One region of the Micromonospora sp. CA-248212 genome, then DNA from elsewhere that is predicted to be linked to it. Evidence: riboswitches for the same ligand, from Rfam matches in the RefSeq annotation. Region 1 holds a riboswitch; the other holds the start of a gene.
What was found. Region 1 has a riboswitch for cyclic di-AMP ahead of ACQP03_RS26485 (coiled-coil domain-containing protein). Riboswitches for the same ligand answer to the same signal wherever they lie in the genome.
Positions count from the first base shown of each region.

Region 2: another riboswitch for cyclic di-AMP. It lies ahead of ACQP03_RS14775 (transglycosylase family protein); the one in region 1 lies ahead of ACQP03_RS26485 (coiled-coil domain-containing protein).

Region 1 is NZ_CP192023.1:5,654,916-5,659,538, reverse strand. It holds gene ACQP03_RS26490 (hypothetical protein) at 1-490, opposite strand, end outside; gene ACQP03_RS26485 (coiled-coil domain-containing protein) at 584-1,660, opposite strand; cyclic di-AMP (ydaO/yuaA leader) riboswitch at 1,666-1,797, opposite strand; gene ACQP03_RS26480 (cation diffusion facilitator family transporter) at 1,910-2,827, opposite strand; gene ACQP03_RS26475 (HelD family protein) at 2,935-4,623, opposite strand, start outside.
Region 2 is NZ_CP192023.1:3,097,837-3,102,459, forward strand. It holds gene ACQP03_RS14765 (peptidase inhibitor family I36 protein) at 7-408, shown strand; gene ACQP03_RS14770 (peptidoglycan-binding domain-containing protein) at 517-1,005, opposite strand; cyclic di-AMP (ydaO/yuaA leader) riboswitch at 1,276-1,444, shown strand; gene ACQP03_RS14775 (transglycosylase family protein) at 1,444-2,136, shown strand; gene ACQP03_RS14780 (hypothetical protein) at 2,212-2,568, opposite strand; gene dinB (DNA polymerase IV) at 2,672-3,859, opposite strand; gene ACQP03_RS14790 (VOC family protein) at 3,917-4,354, opposite strand; gene ACQP03_RS14795 (GNAT family N-acetyltransferase) at 4,445-4,623, opposite strand, start outside.

The DNA.
Region 1 (4,623 bases):
GCGCAGGGCGATCCCGCGTCGTGCCGCCGGCGGGTCGGCGTCCCCAGGGCTTGTACGTCGACAGGACCGTCGCGATGATCATGAGGCTGGTCGACACCGCGGGCGCGATCACCAGGTCGGCGCGGTCCCGCGCCGGTAGCGCGGCGCCCAGCGCGGCGGCGTGCCGCAGGTTCGGGGTGAGCAGGAACAGCACCAGCCCGACCATCACTGTGGTGATCACGAGCTTGATCACCACCCAGCGGTAGCGCAGCAGGCCCCAGGGGGTGAGCAGCGCGCTGGCGACACCGACGAGCCACACGAGCACGCTCAGCGGCGCGAAGAGCACGGTGCCGACGAGCCCGGCGACCGGGTAGACCACGGCCGGGTCGGCGCCGCGCTGTGCCGCGATGCCGAGGGTGAGTAGCACCAGGTCGGCCCCGAGCCAGCCGAGGGAGGTGACCAGGTGCAGGGTGAGCAGGGCCTTGCGCGTGCGGGGCGCGATTCGCGGCATACCCGAATGCTCCCGGCCCGACCCCGCGTGGTCGTCCGACCAGCGACGACGTCCGGGGTACGCCCGCTGACGTACCCCGGACGGCGTCGGTGGTCAGTACACCGACAGGTGCACGTGGTTGGTGTGGTCGCTGGAGGGGTCGCCGTTCCCCCCGCTGTACGACTTCCAGCCGCTGCTGGGCAGCCAGATCTGCTTGAACCAGATCACGTAGAGCACCGCGAGCCGGTCGGCGTTGCGGATGAAGTACGCGGCCAGGTTGTTGCCGTACGTCTTGTCGCCGCCGGTGGCGATGCCGCCGAAGCCACCCTTCTGCGCGGCGAAGTCGCAGGCCCGGCCCTTGGGGTGCTCGCCCGAGCCGCCGTTGCGGTGACAGGAGACGTACCGGGTGAAGCCGGCGGCCTTGGCCTGGTTGAGCGCGTGCAGGGTGCGGGGGGTGATGCAGCCGCTGGCCGGGGTGGGGTCGTTGATGCTGCACGACTCGGATGGCCAGGAGCCGTCGGAGTTGCGCGGTGCGGGCTGGGCGTTGGCGGTGGAGGTGCCACGGTTGGAGCCGGTGTCGGTGTCGGCGGCGGCGCTGGCGCGTGCCTTGTTGTTGGCGACCGTCAGGGCCCGCTCGGCCTGCTCCTTGCGCTTGGCCATCACCTCGACCTGCTTACGCTGCTCCCGGATCTCGCCGTCGAGGGCGACGCGGGTGCGGTTCGCCTCGTCCCGGGTGGCGTGCAGGTCGCGCAGCACCCGGTCCTCGTTGGCGGCCACCACGTCGAGGGCGGCCGCCCGGTCCATGAAGCCCTCGGGGGTGTTGCTGTTGAGCAGGGCCGAGACGGTGCTGAGTCGGCCGGTGCGGTACGCGACGCCGGCGATCTCGCCGACCTTGCCGTTGCGTACGGTCATCTCGGCCTCGGTGTCCTTCAGCTTGACCGCGAGCTGCTGTTGCCGCTGGATGGAGGTGTCCAGCGCGCGCTTCGCGTCCAGGTAGCCCTTGCTGGCCGCCTCGAGCTGGGCCCGTAGCGCCGGGGTGCCGCCCTCCTCGTCGCCGTCGGGCGCGGCGGCGGCCCGCAGGCCGGCGGGGGGAGCGGCGGTGGCGGCGCCGACCGGAAGCGCGACGCCGAGGGTGACCATCATGACGATCAGTGCCGCAAGCCGGGCGGCGGGTGGTCGTGCTGGTGCCACTACGCATGTCCTTCCGTCAGCCGCCGACCGGGTTAGCTGACGGGTTCGGGACGGAAGATCCCTACCGCTGACGCGGATGCACCCCAGGAACATGGTTCCCCGGTTCGCCCTGTCGGGCGATTAGGCGACGGCCGCCACCGGCGCCGGGAGGCGCCGCCGGGTGGTGGCCGGGACAGAGCCTACCGGTGCTGGTGGGGTCTGTGCAGCCGATGTGACGGAAGGTGCCGGCACCATCGCGAAGGATGACGGTCACCACTCGACGGAACCGCAGGCGCCCGGGGCGGCACCGGGTTCGGTCTGCAGCGTGGCGTGCTCGATGCGGAAGTCGTCCCGCAGGGCGGTACGCGCCGCAGTGAGCACCGCGCCGACCTCCGCGCCGGGCGCCATGGTCAGGTGCGCGGAGGCCACCTCCATGCCCGAGGTGAGCGTCCAGACGTGCAGGTCGTGCACCTCGACCACGCCGGGCACCGCGGCCAGACGGTCGTGCACGGCGGTGACCTGGAGGTGTTCCGGGGCGGCCTGCACGAGGATGCGTACGGCGGCCCGCCCCAGCCGCCAGGTGCGCGGCAGGATGAACACGCCGATCGCGACCGCGACCAGCGGATCGGCCCACCACCAGTCGGTGACGGCGATGAGCAGCGCAGCGCCGATCACGCCGAGCGAGCCGAGCAGGTCGCCCAGCACCTCCAGGTAGGCGCCCTGGAGGTTGATGCTCTCCCGGGCGCCGGCGCGCAGCAGCCCGAAGGCGACCACGTTCGCGAGCAGGCCGAGGATGGCCACCGTGAGCATCGGACCGCTGAGCACCCGGTGCGGGTCGCCGAACCGGCCGATCGCCTCGATCACCACGTAGACCGCCACGCCGGAGAGCAGGACGGCGTTGGCCAGCGCGGCGAGAACTTCGAGGCGGTAGAGCCCGAAGGTGCGTTGCGGGTCGCCGGTGGCCCGCCGCGTGGCGGTGATCGCGGCGAGCGCCATCCCGATGCCGAGTACGTCGGTGAACATGTGCCCGGCGTCGGAGAGCAGCGCCAGCGAGCCGGTGTGGAAGGCGGTCACCGCCTCGACCACCATCAGGGCAGCGAGCAGTCCGAAGGCCGCCCAGAGCCGTCCGCGATGCTGGTGGGCGGCGTTGGCGACCGACCCGTGGTGGTGGTCATGTCCTGCTCCCACGAGACCCACCCTCCGACGTCGCCCGGGACCCGGTCAAATGTATGCTCACATCGCTATGTGTGCAAGTGTAGGGCGAGGGCCGGCCCCTGGGCGCGCCAACCCGACGGTCAGCCGGTCGGGTCGACGGTGGTGAGCCGCTGGGTTGCCCGGGAGAGCGCCACGTAGAGCGTGCGTACACCCGAGCCCGGATCGGCCCGGATCTCGCTGGGGGCGACCAGCACGACTCCGTCGTACTCCATGCCCTTGGCCTCCAGGCTGGTCACCACCTGCAGGCGCGTCGCGCCGAGCGCGTCGAGCCAGCCGGCGACCTCGTCGCGGCGGGTGACCGGCGTGATCACCCCGACCGTGCCGTCGACCTCGCCCAGCAGGCCGGTGGCCGCCTGTACGGCCGCGGCCTGGAGCCCGGCGGGCGGCACCACCAGCTCGACCGGGTCGACGCCGGTGGAGCGGACGGCCCTCGGCAGGGGCAGGTCCGGATAGAGCCGGCGGATCTCCGCCGCCGCCACCGCGAAGATCTCCGCCGAGTTGCGGTAGTTGGTGGTGAGCGTGAACTCGTGCCGTTTGCGCCGGCCCAGCGCCTGGTCGCGGGAGCGGGTCAGCTCCTCGGGGTCACCGGTCCAGGCGGTCTGCGCCGGGTCGCCCACCACCGTCCACGAGGCCAACCGCCCACGCCGACCGATCATCCGCCACTGCATCGGCGAGACGTCCTGCGCCTCGTCGACGACCACGTGCGCGTACTCCCGGTAGTCCTCCGGCCGCTCCCGGGCCGCCGCGCGGGCGGCCCGCTGCCGGTCGGCCGCGGTGCTCAGCTCACGAACGCCGCCCGCGAGCTGGAACGGGTCGCGCCGGGCCCGCGCCGGTTTCACCGGCTTGCCGAGCAGCGCGTCCAGCTCGTCGAGCAGCGCCACGTCCGCGATGGTCAGGCCCGCACTGTCCAGACTCTGGTACGCCGTGCCGAGCAGCCGGATCTCCGCGCCGGAGAGGATCCCGCCGGCGTACCGGCGCAGCCGATCCGGTCGAGCCAGCCAGCCCAGCACGTGCCGGGGGTGCAGGCGCGGCCACCAGGCCTTGAGGAACTCCCGGAACTCCGGCCGCTCCGCGATCTCGTCCTCGAAGGCCCGCTGCTCGGGCAGCCGGCCGATGTTCACGCGCCGGGCCTGCGCCCACAGCGCGGCGAAGACACCGTCGAAGCCGGCGCGGCGAACCTCGTTGCGCCGGGCGCCCCGGTGCAGCGCGCGGTCCCGGATCGCGTCCAGCTCGCGGCGGTCCAACCGCAGCAGCCCGCCCCGGTAGAGCAGGCGCAGCTCGCCAGGAGCCCCCGGCACCGCGTCGCGGGCCGCCCGTTCCAGCACCCGGCGCATGCGCAGCGAGCCCTTCACCGCCGCCACCTCGGGCGGGTCGGTTCGGGTGGCCGTCATCCCCGGGAACAGGGTGCCCAGCGAGTGCAGGGTCGCGGTGTCCTCGCCGAGCGACGGCAGCACCGAGGCGATGTACTCGACGAAGACGGTCGACGGCCCGACCACCAGGATGCCGCCACCGGCGTACCGGCTGCGGTCGGAATAGAGCAGGAAGGCCGCCCGGTGCAGGGCGACCGCCGTCTTGCCGGTCCCCGGGCCGCCCGCGACGATCGTCACCCCGGAGCCGGGCGACCGGATCGCCTCGTCCTGCTCCCGCTGAATCGTCGCGACGATGTCGCGCATGCCGCGACCGGTGGCCCGGGAGAGGGTGGCCAGCAGCGCGCCGTCACCGACGACCGTCATCCCCTCCGGGGCCGCCTCCGGATCGAGCAGGTCGTC
Region 2 (4,623 bases), 2.6 Mb from region 1:
ACCATCGTGCGAAGTGCTCTGCGAAGGCTCACGTCCGCGCTGCTCGGTACGATCGCCGTGGGCGCCACGCTCGGCGTCGCCCCGAGCCCGGCCCAGGCCAACTACGCCTGCCCGTCGGGTCTGCTCTGCCTGTACGCCGGGGCCAACTTCAGCGGCGACATCTTCCTGCTCGACGGTCCGTACAACGGATGCAACGACGTCCCGCTGCCCTCGTACTTCCGCAACCGGGCCCAATCGATCATCAACAACCGGCCGTCCGGCACCGTCTCCACCTTCTGGGACAACGCCAACGCCACCGGCCTGCTCGGCTACCAGCACGCCTATGGCTACCGGGCGAACCTGGCGTACGACTCGGCCGCGATCGGGGGGAACTGGAATCAGCGGATCGAGGCGGTCCGGGTCTGCTGATCCATGAGCGTCGCCGCGCAGGGGGGAGCCGGCGACGCCGCACCGGGGGAGGGGCCGCCACGGCGCCGGCCGGAGTCCGCGAGGGCTCCGGCCGGCGCTGTACGGCGGTCAGCCCGGGTAGTAGCAGACGTTGGGAATGACCGGGCCGCCGTTGACCCCGAAGATCGCGAAGCCCATGTAGGCACGTGTCTGCGGGCCGTACTCGCCGTCCTCGGCGATGTTCGCGTACACGATGTCCTCATTGATCTTGTGCTGGGCGTACCGGACGGCGTCCCGGGTCTTCGGACCGTAGTTCCCGTCCAGGCTGAGCGACCGCGCGTAGCAGTTGTTCAGCGCCTCCTGGAGCACCAGCACCGCGGAGCCCGAGTGGCCGTAGGTGAGGTAGCAGCTTTTGTTTCCGGTCTGCCAGCCGACGGTGGGCACGTGCATGTCCGCGCCGCCCGGGTAGCCGCCGACCCGGTAGAAGGTCAGGCTGGTGCACGGGCTGGACGCCTGTGCGGCGGTCGGCGCGGACAGCGTCAGGCCAGCGCCGGCCAGTAGGGCTACGAGGACGGCTGCGGCGCGGCGACGGCCGTTGCGACTCTGCTGGAGCGGCATGATCTCCTCCTGGGGTGTCGTTTCCGGGACGGACCCGGTGTGCTCCAGAGCATCGCTACCGCCCGTCTACGGTTTCCTGTCCGAACGTCAATTCACCGGGACGGCAGGCCCTGATCGGAAACGGTCCATGATGGCCGCTGCACAGGTGGACGTCCTCCGCAACCGCTGGCCGCAGCGCCCCGCGTGAGCCGGTGAACAACTTCACAAGCGGTGGGCGACCGTCACCCACCGTGCCTACCGTCGGTCGGGTCCACCACCGTGGACGCCGCGACCGGCAACGCCAAATCCTGCCCCCGGTCGTCGGAAACAGAACCCGGGCAGGAGCGGGGGACCCAACGTTCCTCGGTGCATGTCACCTCGGGGTGAAGCCGCCAGCGCGCGGCCGGGCTCCTCGGCCCGAACCCGACAGCTCACCTCGCCGGCGTGGAGGAATGATCCATGACGTCTGCGTACACCCCCCGTCATCGACGGGTCACCACCCGCCGCGTCGCCGTCGGTACCCTGGCGGTCGGCGCGGTCACCGGCGCCGTCGCCCTCTTCGGCCCGGCGGCCCCGGCCCAGGCCGGTGTCAACTGGGACGCGATCGCCCAGTGCGAGTCCGGCGGCAACTGGAAGATCAATACCGGGAACGGCTACTACGGCGGGCTGCAGTTCTCCCAGGGCACCTGGGCCGGCTACGGCGGCACGAAGTACGCCGCCCGCGCCGATCTGGCCAGCCGTGGCGAGCAGATCGCGATCGCCGAGAAGGTGCTCGACGGGCAGGGCATCGGCGCGTGGCCGACCTGCGGCCGCAAGGGCGGCTCGTCGGGCGGTACCTCGACGAAGTCCACCGCGAAGTCCCCGACGAAGTCCACCGCGAAGTCCCCGACGAAGTCGACCTCCAAGTCGTCGACGTCCACCTCCGGCAAGGAGCGGCCGGCACGCGGCGACCAGCCGGCTACCCGTGGTCACGAGCGGACCGCCCCGGCGGCCGGCGGCGACACGTACGTGGTCGCGCCGGGGGACACCCTGTCGGAGATCGCCGAGCGGCACCCCCGCAGCGGCGGCTGGCAGGCCCTGTACGAGCGCAACCGTCAGCTGATCGGCGCGGACCCGGGCCTGATCTTCCCGGGGCAGCGGCTCGCTCTCTGACGTACGTACCGACGAACGCTCGGCCGGGTCACCGGCCGAGCGTTCGTTCGTCTGGCGCTGTCCTCGCGGGACGGGTCACGCCGCCGAGGCGGCCGACCTCGCCTCGCGGCGGGCCATCACGTCGCCGTTCCAGCCCCAGCGCTGCGCCGGCGCGGCGGCCTCGGCCGTCCAGCCGGTGCCGCCCCCGCCACCGTCGATGGCCGTCTCGACCGAGTCGGGGGTGCTGCGGGCCAGTCGCAACGACTGCTCGGCGGTCGTACGCGCCGCACACGGCCAGGACTGGCCGGCGCACTGGAGGTTGCGGCAGCGACCCTCGTCGTCGGCCTCGTGGGCCTCGAGCACGTCGACCGCGAGCTGCCAGAGCAGCGGGTCGGTCACGTCGCCCGGGCGTTCGGCACGACGGCTCGGTCGGTTGCTGGTCTCGTCGGACATGGGCCCCCCTCGTCAGGCTTTCCCCTCAAGACTTCACCTGTGTGCGGCCGGCTAAACCGCCGACCTGCTGTGATGTGTCTCCGGTCGCAGCAACCGGGGCGCTCTAGTCCGGCAATAGCGGCATCTCGACACCGGGAGCGCGGCCGAGCAGCGCCGCCCGGGTGAGCGCCGTCGAGCCGAAGCGGTCGCGGACCGCGTCCACGGCGGCGTCCAGGTCGGCCCCGGTGTTGGCTTGGAACGGCAGCTCCGGCTGCACCGGGTTGTCGTCCAGGTTGCCGACCGAGACGCCGAGCAGGGTGACCCCGCGCCGGTCGATCTCCGGTAGGGCGGCCCGCAGCAGTGTCCGGGCGGCGGCGAGCAGTGGGGTGGTGTCGGCGGTCGCCTTGGGCACGGTGTGCGAGCGGGTGGCGCGGGTGTAGTCGCCGAAGCGGAGTCGCAACACCATGGTGCGTCCGGACCGTCCGGCCGCCCGCATCCGTCGGGTGACCCGGTCGACCAGACCGGCGAGGATGGCGTCCAGTTCCTCCGGCGCAGGTGGGGTACGCCCCAACGCGTGCTGCGCGCCCATCGAGCCCCGCCGCCGGCCCATCTGCACCGCCCGGGGGTCGCGGTTGTGGGCGAGAGCGTGCAGGTGCCGGCCGGCGCCGGCCCCGAGCAGGGACACCAGCGCGGCCTCGCCGAGCCGGGCCACGTCCGCGACGGTACGGATCCGGCGTTCCCGCAGCTTCGCGGCGGTGACCGGACCGACGCCCCAGAGCCGTTCCACCGGCAGTGGATGCAGGAACGCAGTCTCGGCGTCGGGGGCGACAACCAGCAGCCCGTCCGGCTTCGCCACTGCGCTGGCCACCTTCGCCAGGAACTTCGTCCGGGCCACACCCACCGTGATCGGCAGGCCGACCCGGTCGCGGACCTCCCGGCGCAGCCGCTGGGCGATGTCGGCCGGTGTGCCGACCAGCCGGCGCAGCCCGCCCACGTCGAGGAACGCCTCGTCGATGGAGAGCCCTTCGACCAGCGGCGTGGTCTGTCGGAAAATCTCGAACACCGTCCGGCTGGCCTGCGTGTACGCCGACATCCGGGGCGGCACCACGATCGCGTCCGGGCAGAGCCGTCGTGCCTGCTGACCCCCCATCGCGCTGCGCACACCCCGCGCCTTCGCCTCGTAGCTGGCGGCCAGCACCACGCCGCCGCCGACGATCACCGGCCGTCCGCGCAGGCGCGGGTCGTCACGCTGCTCGACCGACGCGTAGAAGGCGTCCAGGTCGGCGTGCAGGATGTGGGCGTCGTGCGACACGTACACATGTTCGCATGACGGCCGGTCGTCGCGGCAATGAGCTGGGAGAACGCCCGCTCAGTCGAGGCAGAACTCGTTGCCCTCCGGGTCTGCCATGACGATGTGACCGGCGCCGAGCGGGGGAGCGGGCTCGTGTCGGGCGAGCCGTGTGGCACCCCGAGCGGTGAGCCGGTCGGCCTCCGCCTCCAGGGCCGCCATCCGGTCGTCACCCGTCAGCCCCGGCGCGGCCCGCACATCGAGGTGGACGCGATTCTTGGCCTGCTTGCCCTCCGGCACCCGCTGGAAGAACAGCCGTGGCCCCGCCCCCGTGGGGTCGACCACCGCCGACGCGTCGTTGCGTCGCTCCGGCGGCACGCCCATCGCGTCCAACGCGGCCTCCCACGAGTCGAAGCCCCCGGGCGGGCCCTGCAACTCGTAGCCGAGGGTGTCGGCCCAGAACGCCGACAGGGCGGCAGGATCGGCAGCGTCGAACGTTATCTGCACTTCACGGGCCATAGCAGCATCCTCGTTCCCGGTCTGGTCGGTCATGTCGCCATCCTCTCGCGACGGACCGACAGGATCGTTGCGACAGCGGGTGCGGTCCGGTCACAGGTCGTCGAAGGGGCGGGCGTAGCGGAATTCGCCCCGGATCGATCCGTGCCAGGCGGTCAGCGGTCGGGCCATGAAGTACTGCGGGCCCCACGGCTGCGGCGGGGTGACGCCCAGCTCGACGGCCGGCCGGAACCCGAAACGCGGGTAATACTCGGGGTGCCCGAGGAGCACCA